DNA from 3 places in the Sphingobacterium sp. BIGb0116 genome. Region 3 is predicted to be linked to each of the others. Evidence: riboswitches for the same ligand, from Rfam matches in the RefSeq annotation. Region 3 holds a riboswitch; each other region holds the start of a gene.
The links. Region 3 has a riboswitch for S-adenosylmethionine ahead of M2419_RS04620 (5-oxoprolinase). Riboswitches for the same ligand answer to the same signal wherever they lie in the genome.

Region 1 (5,956 bases), 890 kb from region 3:
TGTATTCCCACCTTCTTTGTTGCATCATTGTTTACAGCGATTGTATTTCCGTATCATTGGCCCTTGGTTATACTGCTAGCAGCGGCCGGTTTTATATGTACGTTATACGGTATTTTTGGGGCTCGCTATGCTGCAATTGGAAACATGACATTGATTCTCATGAGTTTTGTGATCGGAATGGCCCCGCAACACCCTTTTGCGGTTAGTTTACAGATTACAACAGGTTCCATTATATACTACTTTTTTAGCCTTTTACAAGCCTATATACAACCTTATCGCTCGCTAAAACATGCGATGGCCAATGGTTTTCATGGATTGTCCCAATTTCTATTGATACGATCACAGTCTTACGATCCCAATATTCCTTTGAATATAACGTACAGTCGCGTAGGCAAAATTCATGGCCTGATCAGCGAACAACAGGAACAAATCAGGTCTCTTCTTTTTCGAGAAAAAAAAATCATAAGTCAACAGTGGCATAAAAGCAATTATTGGCTCAGTCAGGTTTATGGGTTAATTGACCTTCATGAGTTAATTATTGCACTTGATCACGACTATGATGCGATTCGCAAAAATCTTGCAGACACGGGCAGCCTCCCTTTAATTCGTCACACAATCAAATTATTAGCTTTAGAAATTGATAGCTTTTCACAACCTAACAAGAGGTTTCGGTATGCGCATCAATTATATCACAATAACTTTAAAATTAATGCCCTCTTACAGGATTTAAAAGAAATTCAAGAACAGCAGACCGGTCAAGCAAAAAGTATATTATGTTCGATCATAAGCAACATCGAAGCAATTATTGAAGTACTCAACCGAATTCAGGTAGCTTTTTATCAAAATCAGGAAATTCAGGATAAGATTGACAGCAGTGAGTACCAGCAATTTATCAATCGACCTTTGCGCAATCTTGCTGATCTAAAAAGTAAACTCCATCTGAATAACCCGCTTTTTCGATTTGCCGTTCGGATGGCTCTTCTTTTTGGAACAGGCGCATTGATCGGTATTTTATTTTTGGATTTTAAATATACCTATTGGATCTTACTGACGATCGCTATTGTTGCCAGACCAGCATTTTCAATGACAAAAAAGCGTAATATAGAGCGTATTGTAGGCACATTCTCGGGTATAATAGTTGGTATATTCTGCTTAATTTCTATTCATTTTCTCCCAGCTCTCCTTACCATAGCTGCATTAGGTCTTTTCGGATTCTTTTTGTTCAACCGATCTAATTATATGGTCAGTGTCATCTTTATTACCTTGGGAATTGTGATTGCGCTCAATTTGTTCGAAGGCAATATCAATCTCATTTTAGGCAGCCGAATACTTTTCACACTCATTGGAGCATTCTTGGCTATAGCAGGTTATTTCTTGATACCTGTACGCCAAAGCACAGGCATGGTTCAGCTGGCAAAAGAGGTATCCCTTTACAACGAGCATTATTTCCAAACCATCAATAACCGTCTGTCGGACGAGAAACAAAGTTCTTTTGATATACGACTGGCTCGCAAAAAAGCGCAGACTGCCATGGCCCTGTTTTCAGACGCTATCAATCAAATGAAAAAAGAACCCGAGCATAAATGGATAGATTGGTCGCATATCCACCATTTTCAGGCACTCTCTTATCAGGTCAACTCCCATTTGGTGGGGCTTTCGTTATCGTTAAGCAAAAAGACGAATCGCCACCTAGCGTATGATATCCATAGTAGAATTGATGCACTTAAACCTCTTTTAACAGATTTAAATCAAATTGCGGAACGGATCAACTTAAAGAAATCATAATACCCGATTGACAGTTATTTATCCGGTTTCATCCGACGATATGCGATCCCGATCGGTATGTTATTCAAAATTCCTTTAACTAAAAAATAGCTTTTCTTTTGCTTTAATAAAAAAAGAGTTTATATTTGTGTCGTCTTCGAAAGAAGATTTCTAATCAACACCTCCCTTAATCAGTAGGTCTTGATTTATAAAGAAGTGGCGAGAGACTGGCTCAATGACCCACTGGCAACCTTCAATTTGTTTGAAAAGGTGCCAATTCCTGTCCAAAACAATATCGTTTTGGAGCATATAAATGACATAAGACAATGATTATTAAACTACTGAAGTCCATTAAAAATTCAGGTTCAACACAAGTGAACCACACGATAAGCGAAAGTGTAAGTCATCGTACAACTGTATTGATGCGAATGCGTATGCATATGCACTTCCATGCTTGTTAAAAATCATTTCCTTTTTCTTGGATAAAGATTTAACAGACCCTTCAACGAGGTGTGTATGCTTCTCTTTTTACTTAGCAATTTCTTTTTGAACCCTTAAAATCTGATATATTATGTCTTCAAACAAAAATTTAAAATTCGAAACTCTTCAGGTTCACGCTGGCCAAGTCGCTGATCCTACTACGGGATCTAGAGCAGTTCCTATATATCAAACAACATCTTTTGTATTTGAAAATGCCGAACACGGCGCAAACTTATTTGCATTAAAGCAGTTCGGCAATATCTATACACGGATTATGAATCCTACTACGGATGTTTTCGAACAACGTATTGCGGCACTGGAAGGTGGAGTCGCAGCTGTTGCTGTTGCATCTGGCCAGGCAGCACAGTTTATAGCTTTAAATAATATCTTGGAAAGTGGTGACAATTTTGTTGCCGGATCCAACTTATACGGCGGTACATTTAACCAGTTTAAAGTTTCTTTTAAACGCCTGGGCATCGAAGCTCGATTTGCAACGGACGCCGAGGCAGATAAAATTGAAGCCCTCATTGATGATAAAACAAAGGCCATCTATGTTGAAACAATTGGAAACCCAAGTTTCAATATTCCAGACTTTGAGAAAATTGCTGCCGTAGCAAAAAAATATGACTTACCATTAATCGTCGATAATACTTTTGGAGCTGGGGGTTATTTATTTAAACCTTTGGAGTACGGTGCGAATGTGGTTGTTGAATCGGCTACTAAATGGATCGGTGGACATGGCACAAGCATTGGCGGTGTCATCGTCGACGGCGGAAACTACAATTGGGGCAATGGAAAATACCCTCAATTTTCCGAACCATCTGAAGGCTATCATGGCTTAGTTTTTTCCGAAGTTTTCGGTGAAGGCGGACCGTTTGGAAATATTCAATTTGCCATTCGGGCACGTGTGGAAGGGCTTCGGGATTTCGGGCCAGCACTCTCCCCTTTCAATTCATTCTTATTATTACAAGGGCTTGAAACGCTGTCTTTACGGGTGCAACGCCATGTAGATAACACTTTAGAGGTAGCTAAATGGCTTGAGGCGCATCCACAGGTAGAAAAAGTAAACTATCCGGGCTTAAAAAGCTCTCCGAGCTTCGCTAACGCACAAAAATACCTTAAAAATGGCTATGGTGCGGTGCTTTCTTTCCAGCTCAAGGGTGACGCAGCACAGAAGGCCAATAGCTTTATCGACAGCTTAGAATTGATCAGTCACTTGGCCAATGTCGGTGATACGAAGTCATTGATTATCCATCCAGCAGCGACTACTCACCAACAATTGAGTGATGAAGATCAAGCCAATGCTGGAGTGTTCAAAGGTTTATTACGCCTTTCTGTAGGAATAGAACATATTGATGACATCAAAGCTGATTTACAACAAGCTTTTGATAAAATTAAATAATCAGATTTTTTCGGCTTAAACTTAAACGTAAAATGAGTAAGCATATTTATCTGCACCCGGAGCCTTTTGTATTTGAAAATGGAAGAGAGCTTACTGATTTACAAATCAGTTATGAAACATTTGGCAAACCCAACGCAGATCGCAGTAATGTGATCTGGGTTTGCCATGCACTTACGGCTAATGCAGATGTACTGGATTGGTGGTCCGGTCTTTTTGGAACAGGTGAATTATTTGATTCAAACGATTATTATATTATCTGCGCCAATGTCATAGGATCAGCATATAATAGCAGTAATCCGCTATCTGTAAACCCAGCTACTGGACAGCCTTACTACCTATCTTTTCCTGAATTTACAGTAAGGGATTTGGTCAATGCACATCAATTTCTTGCAGACCACCTGGATATCAAACAAATAGAGATCCTTATTGGCGGCTCATTGGGCGGTCAACAAGCATTGGAATGGGCCGTATCGCACAGTATAGCCATCAACCATCTAATCGTCGTTGGAACAAATGCCGTCCATTCACCATGGGGTATTGCATTCAATGAAAGTCAACGTCTTGCCATTACAACTGATCGAACCTTTTACGCCAATCATCCCGATGGCGGAGCTAAGGGTTTAAAAGTTGCACGCGCTATGGCACTGTTGTCTTACCGCAACTATACAACGTATGCCAACACACAAAAGGAGGATGATAACGAAAAACTCGATCATTATAAAGCATCCTCCTATCAAAACTATCAGGGTGAAAAATTGGTGAAACGCTATAATGCGTACAGCTATTACTTCCTAACCAAAGCAATGGACAGCCATAATTTAGGTCGGGGAAGACGATCTATCGAATCCGCTTTAGCGAGCATTGACTGTCCAACTTTAGTACTGAGCGTCAATACAGATTTGTTGTTTCCTCCACAAGAGCAACAATTCATCGCTCAACATGTTCCGAATGCCCACTATCAGGAGATTGAATCTACCTATGGCCACGATGGATTTTTGATCGAAACAAAAAAACTCACTAAAATCATCAGCAACTTTCTGCGGAAACAAAAAGAATACCTAAACGAATTAGTATAAGAGAATAAATAATATATATAAGAGAATTTAAGAAGAGATATGAGTAATAAATTAACAATAGGGATGTTTGGGTTTGGTGTAGTAGGCCAAGGTCTTTACGATATCATCAAAACCAAAAATCTTAATCTGGAGATCAAGAAATTTGTCATTAAAAACGGAGATAAAAAGCGCTCGCTACCAGCAGATTTATTTTCTACCGATGCCGAAACAATTTTAGGTGACCCAGAAATTAATACTGTTGTCGAACTAATAGATGATGCCGAAGCAGCCTATCAACTAACTGTTCGTGCCTTGAAATCGGGAAAAAATGTGGTATCTGCCAATAAAAAAATGATTGCCAGCCACCTGGAAGAACTGGTTGATATCCAACATGAATATGGCACCAGTTTATTGTATGAAGGTGCCGTTTGCGGAAGTATTCCCATTATACGGAATTTAGAAGAGTACTATGACAATGAATTACTTCATTCTGTCAGCGGTATTTTTAATGGATCTTCCAACTATATTTTATCTAAAGTTTTCAATGAAAACCAGCAATATACAGACGCTTTAAAGAAAGCGCAAGAACTTGGTTTTGCAGAAACAGATCCAACCCTGGATGTAGGTGGATTTGACCCAAAATTTAAAGTATGTATTGTTGCTTCCCATGCGTACGGAATCTATGTCAAACCAGACGATGTCTTTAATATTGGTATTGACAAATTGGGACAGCAAGATATTCGTTTTGCTAAAGAAAAGAACCTCAAGATCAAATTGATACCAACAGCAAAAGAGATCGATGGCAACAAAGTTGTACTTTATGTATTACCACGCCTAGTAGGCAAAGAGAGCATGCTCTATAATGTAGAAAATGAGAACAATGGTGTATTGGTAAAAGCTGCCTTTGCAGACGAGCAATTTTTCTATGGTAAAGGAGCAGGTGGACACCCGACGGGCTCTGCTGTGCTATCGGATATCGCTGCCCTTCGCTATGGATACCGTTATGAATATAAAAAACATTTAGAATCCAGCACATTAAATTATAGCCAAGATTATTTAATTAAGGTTTATTTGAGATACACAGATGATACACTGATTGAAAAGTTAAATTTCAGTGAAATCACAGAACGATATTACGCACCAGATTTCAAATATGTCATAGGACATATTAATCTTCAACAAATCGCAGCTCACAAAGCTGATTTGGATCAAGAGGGCAATTTTATTGCTGAAATCGCGTAGGCAATCAACAAAC
Region 2 (5,956 bases), on a different contig from region 3:
TACCCAAATAGAATAAAACAAAAGACCAGTAGTCCGGTATGGAGTGTATATTGCTGCTTTTTATAAGAATAATATAGGCCATAAATGAGGAAGCCCCCCAACAGCAGACACATGAAGAAGATGCCTGAGCCAAAGCCCAAACCTAGCGAGTTTACAAATAAGAGATCCACTTTAGCAGCTAGACCGACCAACCATTGAATAATTCCCCACAAAACGGCCCCCAAGATCAGCACTCCTACCAGGAAAGCTTTTACTGTACCTTTCGCATTAACCTGTCCTGCTCTTCTGAAATAGACAACCATCGCTATAGCCGGGATTGCCAACAGATTTAATAGGTGCACTCCGATTGAAAGGCCCATAACAAAAGCAATAAAAACCAGCCAACGATCGCTACCTTCTTCATCTGCACGCACTTCCCACTTTAAAATTGCCCAAAAAACAATCGCTGTACACAATGAAGACATCGCATATACCTCAGATTCAACAGCCGAATACCAGAATGAATCACTGAAGCAGAAAGCCATTGCACCAACTAAACCCGCAGCAAAAATTTGGAAATAATTCGATAATTGAACTTTCTCTTGCCTGTTGAGTATCCTTTTGGCAATTGCTGTTATCGTCCAGAATAAAAATGTAACAGTAAGCCCACTGCAGATTGCGGATCCAATATTCATCCAATAGGCAATTTTACCTGCATTACCAAAAGCCAGGTTGGAAAATATATTCTGAATAAGAAGAAATAATGGTGCTCCCGGTTGGTGTGCCACTTCTAGCTTGTAGGCACAGGCAATAAATTCACCACAATCCCACCAGCTTACCGTCTTTTCAACGGTGGCGATATATACACATGTAGCAATTAGTCCGCAAGCAAAGCCGAGTAGAGAATTTAATCTAGTGTACTTCATAAGGTCAATTTGGTCTATTGTTAAAATCCTTTTTAGCACTTTAAGTTAAAAAGTTATCCTGACTCCAATAAGTTAATTAACACTATTTAACACAAGTATCTGACTATAAACAGGCTACTCAACCCTGAATATAGAGACCGACCTAAACCACACTATCGAAATTATGGACTTATTTCGGGCTTTCACAACTAATATTACAATAAAAAAAGGAAGCTTATTGGCTCCCTTTTCGTATTATTTTTATGAGTTAGGCTAGTTTTTCAACAATTTTCTTTGTTGGACCAGGATTACTCATCGTATAGAAATGTAATACCGGAGCGCCAAATTTAATCAGCTCCTGACATTGTTGCACCAACCACTCCTCACCGACTTGTCTGACGTCGGCATTCGTTTTACATGCTGAAACAGCATCGCTCAGTTCCTCCGGAATATCTAAATGAAATATCCTTGGTAAGGTCACCAACTGCTTTTTCGTTGTCAATGGTTTTAATCCTGGAATAATAGGCACATGGATTCCATTGTCTCTACATTTTGTTACAAACTCTTTGTATTTTTCAACATTAAAGAACATCTGAGTCACAATAAACTCTGCTCCCATATCGACTTTTTGTTTCAGATATTTAAAATCAGTATTGAAATTTGGCGATTCAAAATGCTTTTCGGGATATCCCGCTACTCCGATGCAAAAATCAGTCTTTTCCGATGTGATAATGTCTTCATGCAAATACTTTCCTTTATTCATATCAGTTACCTGTTCCAATAGGTCTGTTGCAAAAGCATGTCCACCATCGCTCGGTATGAAATCGGCATCGCCTTTACGTGCATCTCCCCGCAATACCAAGACGTTATCTATCCCCAGGAAGTTCAAATCGATCAGGGCATTTTCAGTTTCCTCTTTTGTAAAACCACCACATATCAAATGGGGCACCGCATCTACTTTATATTTATTCATGATTGCAGCACATATCGCCACTGTCCCAGGACGTTTACGATAGGAAACGCGTTCCAGTAATCCACTCGCATGCTCTTTATAGATATAATCTTCCCGATGGTAGGTTACGTCGATAAAAGGAGGTTTAAACTCCATCAGTTCATCCATGGTTTTAAAAATACTTTGGATGCCCTGCCCTTTTGCCGGTGGCAATAGCTCAAAAGAAAACAATGTTTTTCCTTTGGCATTCTGGATATGATCGATAATCTTCATTAAAAAACTGTTTTTAGTTTGGTTGGCTTACATCGAAACGCACAAGTCGAGGAATCGTTTATCTACATGTAACTTATCTTTCCCACATGGAGTAGGGTAGAATTTAGCACCTTGAACAATACAGGTTGCTAAGGCTTCAACGGGTCTAGTCCCTCGGCCTTTCTCTATAAGCGTTGCTAATATCGTTTTAAAAAATCAAAAGACAAAAATATTTTTTCGAAAAGGCAAAAATAGCGGCAAAAAGACTGCAATAAATGCGGCTTCAGGTTTATTCCCAGTCAACAACAGGAATTTACGCTCCACCAAAAGTAAAAGACTTAAAAAAACAGATAAAATTAACGATCGAGGATCATCGACAGCGAAGATATTGACTATGCCACAACAGGATTGGCTAAAGATTCGCTGCCAGGGAATTCCGTAGATTTTTGAGATAAAATGTGATCAATAAGAGTCCTGTAACATGGTACTCCTCTTTCGATCCAAATTTAAAACCATCAAATAAATATTGATAGGCGACTAATGCATTTTTTTCGTTGTAAAATAATTCCTTCCAAGAATCGGGAACATCTGCCCATGCCTTGAGCACAATGCCATTCTCAGCATAAATAATGGGTGATTCAACACCATCCATTCGATAATCGTGATGTGTACCAGAACTTGATATGTGTTGGAAATAAGCGATAGAATAATCTACAAAATTCAATGCCCTAGCTTTTATCTCCTTTTCACTTTCTGATTTTACAGGGGCATTTCGCCATAGATTCACTTGGCTATCAAATTTGCTGGGGGTCTCCCGGATAGGGGTTTTATCTAACGCAAAGTTGATATAAAGTCTTTCGCTAGTGGGTATACGTGCTGAGCTAAACTGTGAAAAATCACCTCTCAGCTGAACAAAATCGCTTTTTACCTTAATAATATCTAATGCGAGGCTACCTTTTTTCTCATCGGTCAATTCTAATCGATCGCCGTTGAATCTATACTTACCGAAGAGTAAGATATCATCGATCGCCATGACAAACTTGTCTTTATCATGGAGAGAGAGAAAGGACCGATATATCGTAGGATCATTACCATAGGTATCTGCCTCGACATTTTGGGGTGATTCTCTTTTTACTTTATGATACTCTTCATTTGAATAGCCCAATATCATTTGGTAATTGCCTTCAGGAAAGTCCTTTTTCTTCCCAAAGAAAGCACAAGAAGACAACGAGAATACGAATAGCAGCAGTAATAACGGTTTCAAAATCAATCAATAATTATGGCCAGTAATAATATACAGACCAAGATAAGAAATTACTGCAATAGTTCGTATACTGCTATTTATTTGAATAAGCTCGGGGATATGCTTATTCTTTATAAAGATCCACCAAGCCTTCTGGCAATTCAACTTCAATGATCTCCTCTTCGCCATCGATTCCTAAGATCAAATCATCAGACAACGGGAACATCAGTTCTTTACCGTCCATATTTACCGAGGCGACAAATTGTTGTGGAAATTCCTGGACATCTGTTATTTGCCCCAGTTCACCATGGTTTTCATCAATCACTAAAAAACCGATTAAATCAGTATATCTAAAATCATCTGGATCGCGCTCGGGCATCTTATCATTGGAAAGATATAGCTTTTTACGGACAAGTACTTGAGCCTTATCGATATGATCCACATCCTCAAATGTCACATACGCTGTACTATTTTTTTGAAATTTAATGGTATCAACAAAATAAGGAACAAGCTTTTTGTTCACTTCCACAAAGACAACATCGATATTCAAACTCTCGTATTCCTCGAATTCAAAAAACAGTTGTACTTCTCCTTTAAGACCTCTTGTTTTACTGATGTAACCGATGTAAAAGCTTTGATCAATAGTCATATATTTCGTATTTAGCGATTAGCTGTGAGACATGATTTGGCAAACCATTAGCCTATTGGCTGTTTCAAAAAAAGCCGGCTCAAGATTGAGTCGGCTTTCTCGAATACTTTATGAAAGAATTAACCTTCAGTTTCTTCTGATGCAGGAGCTTCAGTCTCCTCAGCAGCAGTTTCTTCCGCTACAGGAGCATTTTTAGCAGCTACAGCAGCAGCTTTTTCTTCTTTTTTCTTAGCTTCAGCAGCTAAAGCAGCTTTTCTAGTTTCAGCTTTAGTTTGTGCTAAACCATCTTTTTTACCAGTGATTCTTGCATCATTAGCTTCAGTCCAAGCTGTAAATTTAGCTTCAGCAGCAGCTTCATCAAAAGCACCTTTTTTCACACCACCTTGCAAGTGTTTTTTGTAAAGAACACCTTTGTAAGAAAGGATAGCGCGAGCAGTGTCAGTTGGTTGAGCACCTTTATTCATCCAATCCAAAGCTTTTTCAAAATCCAAAACGATAGTTGCTGGATTTGTGTTTGGGTTGTAAGAACCAATACGTTCGATGAATTTACCGTCACGTGGAGCGCGAGAATCCGCTACGACTACGTGGTAAAAAGGACGTCCTTTTTTACCGTGTCTTTGCAATCTGATTTTAGTTGCCATTCTTTAATTTTATTTTATGTATTCAACATATCCCCCGAGCTTCATACTAGAGGGGATGCAAAGATAGTTATTTTTTTTTAATCATCATTATAATTTAATAAAACTTCACTGAAAACGACAGGGTTAGCTGTTTTCAACAAGCTCTTTCAAGCGTAACACCTACCCCTTAGACCTTCGTCTTTTCTTGCTTCCATACAGCATCTACAACGAACTTTTCAAAAATCAAGGCACTAAACAGCTCCTTTATTCAAAAGGACATCTTTACCAAATGTAAACAGGATGAACGGTTTGGGTACAGTACCTTCGAAATAGTCATCGACATTTTTGCCAATTCACTTTTTACTTTCTACCTTCATTCTATGAAATCTGTTGCGCCATTAAAAATACTAAAAGCTTCAGCCGGTTCGGGAAAAACCTTTAGCTTGACTTTACACTATCTCACACTCCTACTCTCCAACGAGAATAGCTATAAGGAGATTTTGGCGGTGACATTCACCAATAAGGCAACCGCCGAGATGAAGGAACGCATCCTCTCGGTGCTCCATGGCTTGGCAACAGGCAATCGTACCCCTAAAATTGAAGATTTCAGAAAGCTTTTACTCCAGCAGCAGCCAGATTGGAATCCGCATCTGGTACAAGAGAAAGCTTTTCGGGTTTATCGACGTATCCTACACGACTACAGTCATTTTACCATAAGTACAATTGATGGTTTTTCCCAAAAAGTCATTCGCGCATTTACCTATGAACTCAATCTTGATGCTGCTTATAAGATTGAAATGAATGTCAATAAAGTGAAAAATGACCTTACAGTCATGCTTAATCAATTGCTGGATGAACGACCCGACCTACTGGATTGGATTATCGCTTATGCGGAAAAGAAAATAGCAAAAAATGAAAATTGGAACTACCGCCAACAATTAATGGGTTTGGCAAGTCTTATTTTCTCTGAAAATTTTCAGGAATTTGATGGCTACATCAATTCTGCCAATCCAAAGGAAGTTTTTAATCTTCTCAATCAGGAAGTTGAACAGAAGATAAACTCCTTCACGGAAGCGCTCTCCATGACAATTGAAGCCTTTAGTGAAACATTTAAGAATTTTAATATCTCCGAAAGTGACCTGAAAGGTAAATCGCGCAATAAAATAATCTCCGCTAGCAAAACCAATAAAAAAACGGAAAAGCTAAGCGCTTCCGAAATTGCCAAGGTACTGGAAAAGTATATCCAGTTGATCGACAATGAAGATGCTTTTACAGATAGTGACAAAAATATACGTCATGATCTTATCGCCGCACTCGGGCCCATTCTGGCATCGTTCCAAAAGCTACACGATAATC
Region 3 (5,956 bases):
TGGGTGAACTTGCATTTAGAAAGTTTTTAATGACATTTCGCGATTCTTCGTACGCATCTGTAGCACGTGCAGCAAGTTCATGTGCAGCACGGTGTATATTGGAATTTTCAGTCTTATAAAAGCGCGATATCCTATCGATAACCACTTGTGGTTTTTGAGTCGTCGCGGCATTGTCCAGCCAAACAAGTGGCCTTCCACCCACAGTTTCTTGCAGAATAGGAAAGTCGCGACGAATTGACTGAACGTCAAAACGGGGTTTCAACGTATCGAAAGGCAAGGAAGACGTATTTTCAAAGGCAGCCCCCGACTTTATGAAATAGAATGAATTGGCACTATCGGCCAGTGGTATCTGGGCAGTATGTTTAAAACCACTTAATTGCTGCAATGCTCCTCTTAGTGTGTCAAGTGGCTTTTCATGCGTTTCTGCAAAGGGTAATTTATTGACCTGTGGTTCTATATCAACACCCGTAGCAGGAGGAAGAACTGGGTTGTAAATACCTGGCTGCCTGCCATTCCCAGCTACAGGGATAGTAGCATTTCCCCTATGAAAACTTGGATCATGAAAACCGATCGCTGGATCTTCTAACCGGAATTCTCTCAGTTCAGGATTAGAGCCCGGTTTTTCAGCATGGATTTCATGTCGGGGAAGATCCCGAGATACGAGGTTTTCCGTTGGAACTGCCTTAAAATACTTATTTGCTTCTTCCGTTAGAAATCTTTCGAAATCAATATCTAAATGAGACATAGTAAAATTTTTTAAGGAATGATTTATTTATAATTGTAGCTGTGGTATTGTGTGATGTCAACATCGTCCAATACAGCCACAGCATCGTCTACGAGAATGACCAGTGAACAATATAAAGATATCAGGTAAGAGGCAATGGCTTTATCATTGATTCCAGTAAACTTGATGGATAGGCCCGGCGTTTGTTCACCCGGTAAGTTAGGCTGATAAAGACCGATTACTCCCTGACGTGCTTCTCCTGTGCGGATTAACAGAATTTTGGTCTTCCCATTTACAATAGGCACTTTATCACTGGGAATCAATGGGATGCCGCGCCAGGTTAAAAACTGTGAACCGAAAAGTGACACCGTGGGTGGTGGGACACCACGACGTGTACATTCGCGCCCAAAGGCCGCAATGGTGAGGGGATGAAGCAGAAAAAATCCAGGCTGCTTCCATACCTTTGTGATCAATTCGTCCAGGTCATCGGGTGTAGGAGCTCCAGATCTGGTCTTAATAATCTGTTTGGACGCGACATTGCTCAAGATTCCGTAATCAGTATTGTTGATGAGCTCACTCTCCTGCCTTTCTTTAATTTTCTCAATTGCCAAACGTAACTGCTCACTGATCTGATTATAGGGCTTGCTGTAGAGATCAGAAACCCGCGTATGTACGTCTATCAGTGTATTGACCGCGTTTAAATTATACTCCCGTGGACTTTCGTCATAATCAACAAATGTATGTGGTAAAACACTCTCATCACGTCTGGAACAGTCTACCTGGATACTGTCTTCGCCGACAACTTTGTTTAAGCGAAACACGCCCGATTCCACAGGTGTCCATTGCAATAAGTGTACTAGCCATCGGGGTGAGATACTTTCAAGTTGTGGAACGGTTCTGGTGGCAATTGCCAGGTGTCGTGCAGCGACATCGCCCAAGGCGGTCTGTTGTGTTGGTTTTTCACTCATATTGTAAAAGTTTAATGAAATTTGGAATAGATTAAGAACACCTGAAAAAGAGTGTAAATTCGATAGTAGACTCTTTTTTAAAAGAAGGATAGAAAGTCTATCTTAATTTTAGAGCAGACTTTTCAGTCTGCCCCTCATTATTTAGTTTAATAAATCAATTAGAAAGGTCGTAATAAGTACTTTAATTCTTAAGCAATCGGCACAAGCCTATTGTCCTCCAATCTCACCGCAACTTGTTTTACCGATGTAAAACCGTCTTCTCTCGAAACAATACTTGATAGATCAAGACCCTTTTTGGAAAGGGTGCTTAACAGAGCGGCCCGAAATATGGCTTTGGATGATCCCCACCCCCGGCCCGACACCGTATCATTATTAAATTGGATTAATTCGTTAATCGAATAATGAATAAGCGTTTCAGATAAGTGTTCATAAAGACTTTTTGTTGTTGCCATACAATTTAAAAATTTAAAGGGTTAAACTATAAATTGTATTCAGTTTTTTTGGCCGAAACCCATATTATTTAACCACCGTGGTAATTCTACTCGGTTGGTATCGCGCGATGCAATTCTGAATACTCTATAAAGTTAGTAGATTTTATTTAAATATCCATATCTTTTTGAAAATAAAAGTTTTATTTACTTCCCCCGAGTCAATTATTCGTTCTATCCCTCCTATTCTGTTAACCGTTGTATGCATCAAGGGTTATTATTTATGTGCGGAAATATTTTTGAGATAAAAATCAATAGACCACAAGAAATACCCGAGAAACATGAATGCAACAACATGGAAAAAAGTAGCACTAAAATTTACCTAAATAACAGTATGGCGATTACCAATGTGAGCATGATATTGAAAGTCTGTGCGATCAGAAATGCATACAATGGCTTCTTATTATTATGTACAAACAGTTCTTTAAAATTCGTTTCCAGACCTATCGATGTAAAAGCCAGTGCAAACCACAAGCCTTGTATACTTTTTAATTCTGCTTTAACACTATTGATTTGCTCAGCGTTAATTACAAAAGAAAATAGCAAAGATGCAAAGACAAAACCCAGGACAAATTTCGGAAAACGCTCCCAAATAATTTTTAATGTAGGTTTCTCCGCATTTTCTGCACTTTTGGAATGCGAATATGTCCAATAAATACTGATAGCAAAGGCGGCAATGCCAAGTAAGACATTTTGAGAAAATTTTACTATAGTACTAATTTTTAACGCTTCCTCACCTACCAGCGAACCGGAAGCAACGACTGCTCCAGTGGTATCGATACTCCCTCCCAGCCAGGCTCCGGTAACTTCTTGCGATAAGCCCATCCATGCTGCAAAGTAAGGCATTAAAATCATCATGGGGATCGCAGTAATCAAAACAAGAGAAACAACATAAGATAGCTTTTTAGGATCTCCTTTAATGGCTCCAGATGTAGCAATAGCCGCCGATACACCACAAATTGAAACAGCCGACGAAAGCATCAACGCCATTTCCTGATCCACTTTCAATTTCCTACAAAGCCAAAATGCAAAATACCACACTGACAATACAACGACCAAAGCCTGAATAAGCCCTAAAGTTCCAGCTTTTAATATCTCGCCAAATATAACCGTTGTTCCTAATAGCACTAAGCCAATTTTCACATATAATTCTGTAGAAAGTGCTTCTTTGAACCAGGAGGGCAGCTTGAACAAGTTGCTGATCAGCAAACCAATACCCATGCTAAAAATAACAGCTTCCAGATTATACTCCTTTACCGTACTATTGCCAGCTAAAACCAATGCGAGTATCGTTAATACAAAGATGAAAGGAAAAACGACTAAAAGTGACTTTAACGGTTTTCTTAATAGTACGGCCCCAACAAGAGCAGTAACAAAGACCAACAAAAATTGGACGCCGATCGCCAAAAGATTCTCAGGAGACAGGACTTTTGCAGAAAGATCTGCCGCCGAATTCCACGAAAAACTTGGGCTAGGTACGATGATACCAAAGAGTGCTGAAAAAATTAGAGCTAATCCGAGGATGACGACTGTCCAGTCCTCGCTAATAATGGCTCTTGATTTGGAAGATGACATAATACTATATAGTTAAGTTTTTTTAAATTGACTGACAATTTATTCTTGTTATTTTATTAAATCGTTCAATGCGCATTCAATTTCCGCAAAGTCGAAATCAAATCCATCTTCCAGGGTGAACCTGGTTGTCCCGGGAACAGGTTGGAGAAGAATACTTGAATCTACAGCTTTCAAGAACGATCCGATACGGGCAATTGCCCTAGGTATAGGCAAGCCAAAAGATGCACCCGAACTCGCTCTGAGCGCTTTCATAAATGTAGCATTGGTAACGGGACGGGGGCTACATGCATGATAAATAAACCGTGGTTGTGTCTGCTCAATTATCCACATCACTAATCGTACAAGATCGCGCTCATGAATCCAACTCACACATTGGCGTCCGTTAGAAATTTTACCGCCCAATCCCCTTCTAGCCAGCGGATGTAATTCAGCTAGCATACCTTGCTGTTTTGACAACACAGGGCTGACACGAAGTATCACTTTAAGCGTCTCAGGCAGGGCATATGCTGAAAAAGCAGCTTCCCATCTTTTGGTGAGCTGAGCAAGATACCCCTCTCCAACCGCAGTACTTGTCTCATCCTGCAGTTCATTTAATCCAGAAAAAAGAGATATACCAGAAAAGTTTATCCAAAGCCTTGGGGGTTTATCACAAGCTGCTATTGCTTTTCCTATTGCATTCGTCGGTAAAAGCCGTGAATCGGTCAGAATTGCTCTATTTTTTCGCGTAAATCGACGTCGTATGCTTTCGCCGCTTAAGTTTATCACGGTATCTGCACTTTCCAGTACATGAACCCATGTACCCAAATGCTCTCCGTCCCAAAACAGATAACTTACCCCATCTTCTTTCTCAGGCTGTTTTCGGGACAAAATCAACACTTCCCACCCCGATTCCAAAAACTTTTTCTTTAGCACTGTTCCAAGATGACCGGTCCCTCCAGCAAGTACAACTTTTCTCATATCCTCAAATCGATTTTAAAATGGTCGTTTAAATTTAATGCGAAGATCAAATACCCTCGACATCAGCAAGGAAAACCTCCCCTGTTTTCTCAATATCCCATCCTACAACTGGATTGAAATGATAACCAGACTTCGATTCCCGCGCTTTGACCAGTTGATTGTATGTTGGCTGTATATACCCTGTCTCATCAATTGCTTTACTGAGGACACGTGTCGGTTTTCCATCCCAATTCCACATGAATTTAAAGGCGGTATGTGCTTTTTCCAATACTGGCCCTTGTAAATGTGCTTCGTTCCATGTTTTACCATTGTCTGTACTCACCAGCACTTTTGTTACCTTTCCACGGCCGCTCCACGCTATACCACGTAATTCTTGCCAGCCTTCTTCAATTTTTTTCGGATAGGCGGGAAAGGTAATAATAGATCTGGCATCCATTACTAAACTAAACATCCGGATTTTCCCACCTTTAACTTTCTCGGTGTATTTTGATGTTTCCTCTCTAGTCATCACAGGTTTATCTGTGACCTCAATACGCCGCAACCATTTGATTTGAGTATTTCCTTCAAATCCGGGAATGACCAGCCGCATTGGATAACCTTGCTGTGGTCGAATAGCCTCTCCATTCTGACCATAAGCAATGATCGCCTCCGTCAGTGCTTCTTGCAAGGGTACACTGCGCGCCATTAAAGCGCCGTCTGCACCTTCCGCCAACAGCCATTTGGCTTTGGGTTTAACACCTAGATCGCGCAAAACGGTCGATAGCAATACACCTGTCCACTCACTTTGACTTGTTAAACCGCAGACTTCTCCAGGCGTCATTTCCCGTTTTCCATAACGAAAATTGCCAGAACATTCAATAAAGCATATCCGCGATACGGAAGGATATTTCTTGAGGTCCGAAAGTTTTAATCGGATAGGCTTTTCTACTAATCCGTGGATAAGTAACTCATGCTGCTCGGGGTCGATGTCGGGTATACCGGCGTGATGTCTCTCAAAATGGAGATCGGAGGGCGTAATTGTGCCTTGCAGATCTTCTAAAGGCGTACGGGAAGCTGTAGCGTAAGTAGCTATTCGCTTAGGGCTATCGAATTTAGAACGATAGCCAACTTCAGATGATGGCCTCCCCTGTACTTTGCTGGGATCGACAGTGATTTTGGAATCGAAATCAGGCTCTACAACCCGATTGGATATATGTTGATAGGCCACAAAACCTACCGCAATTGCTAAAAAGAAAGCTACTGTG

Region 1: another riboswitch for S-adenosylmethionine. It lies ahead of M2419_RS01015 (O-acetylhomoserine aminocarboxypropyltransferase/cysteine synthase family protein); the one in region 3 lies ahead of M2419_RS04620 (5-oxoprolinase).
Region 2: another riboswitch for S-adenosylmethionine. It lies ahead of M2419_RS17535 (methylenetetrahydrofolate reductase); the one in region 3 lies ahead of M2419_RS04620 (5-oxoprolinase).

Annotation. Positions count from the first base shown of each region.
Region 1 is NZ_JANUDT010000001.1:210,800-216,755, forward strand. Features, by position in the region: gene M2419_RS01010 (FUSC family membrane protein) at 1-1,785, shown strand, start outside; SAM riboswitch class I at 1,968-2,080, shown strand; gene M2419_RS01015 (O-acetylhomoserine aminocarboxypropyltransferase/cysteine synthase family protein) at 2,336-3,646, shown strand; gene metX (homoserine O-acetyltransferase) at 3,679-4,722, shown strand; gene M2419_RS01025 (homoserine dehydrogenase) at 4,762-5,943, shown strand.
Region 2 is NZ_JANUDT010000007.1:254,540-260,495, forward strand. Features, by position in the region: gene M2419_RS17530 (DUF2723 domain-containing protein) at 1-905, opposite strand, end outside; gene M2419_RS17535 (methylenetetrahydrofolate reductase) at 1,153-2,109, opposite strand; SAM riboswitch class I at 2,180-2,282, opposite strand; gene M2419_RS17540 (hypothetical protein) at 2,501-3,352, opposite strand; gene rimM (ribosome maturation factor RimM) at 3,456-3,980, opposite strand; gene M2419_RS17550 (30S ribosomal protein S16) at 4,100-4,621, opposite strand; gene M2419_RS17555 (exodeoxyribonuclease V subunit beta) at 4,981-5,956, shown strand, end outside.
Region 3 is NZ_JANUDT010000001.1:1,097,063-1,103,018, forward strand. Features, by position in the region: gene M2419_RS04610 (family 2A encapsulin nanocompartment cargo protein cysteine desulfurase) at 1-745, opposite strand, end outside; gene M2419_RS04615 (family 2A encapsulin nanocompartment shell protein) at 769-1,692, opposite strand; gene M2419_RS04620 (5-oxoprolinase) at 1,881-2,144, opposite strand; SAM-I-IV-variant riboswitch at 2,179-2,272, opposite strand; gene M2419_RS04625 (YeiH family protein) at 2,499-3,755, opposite strand; gene M2419_RS04630 (epimerase) at 3,804-4,712, opposite strand; gene soxC (sulfite dehydrogenase) at 4,759-5,956, opposite strand, start outside.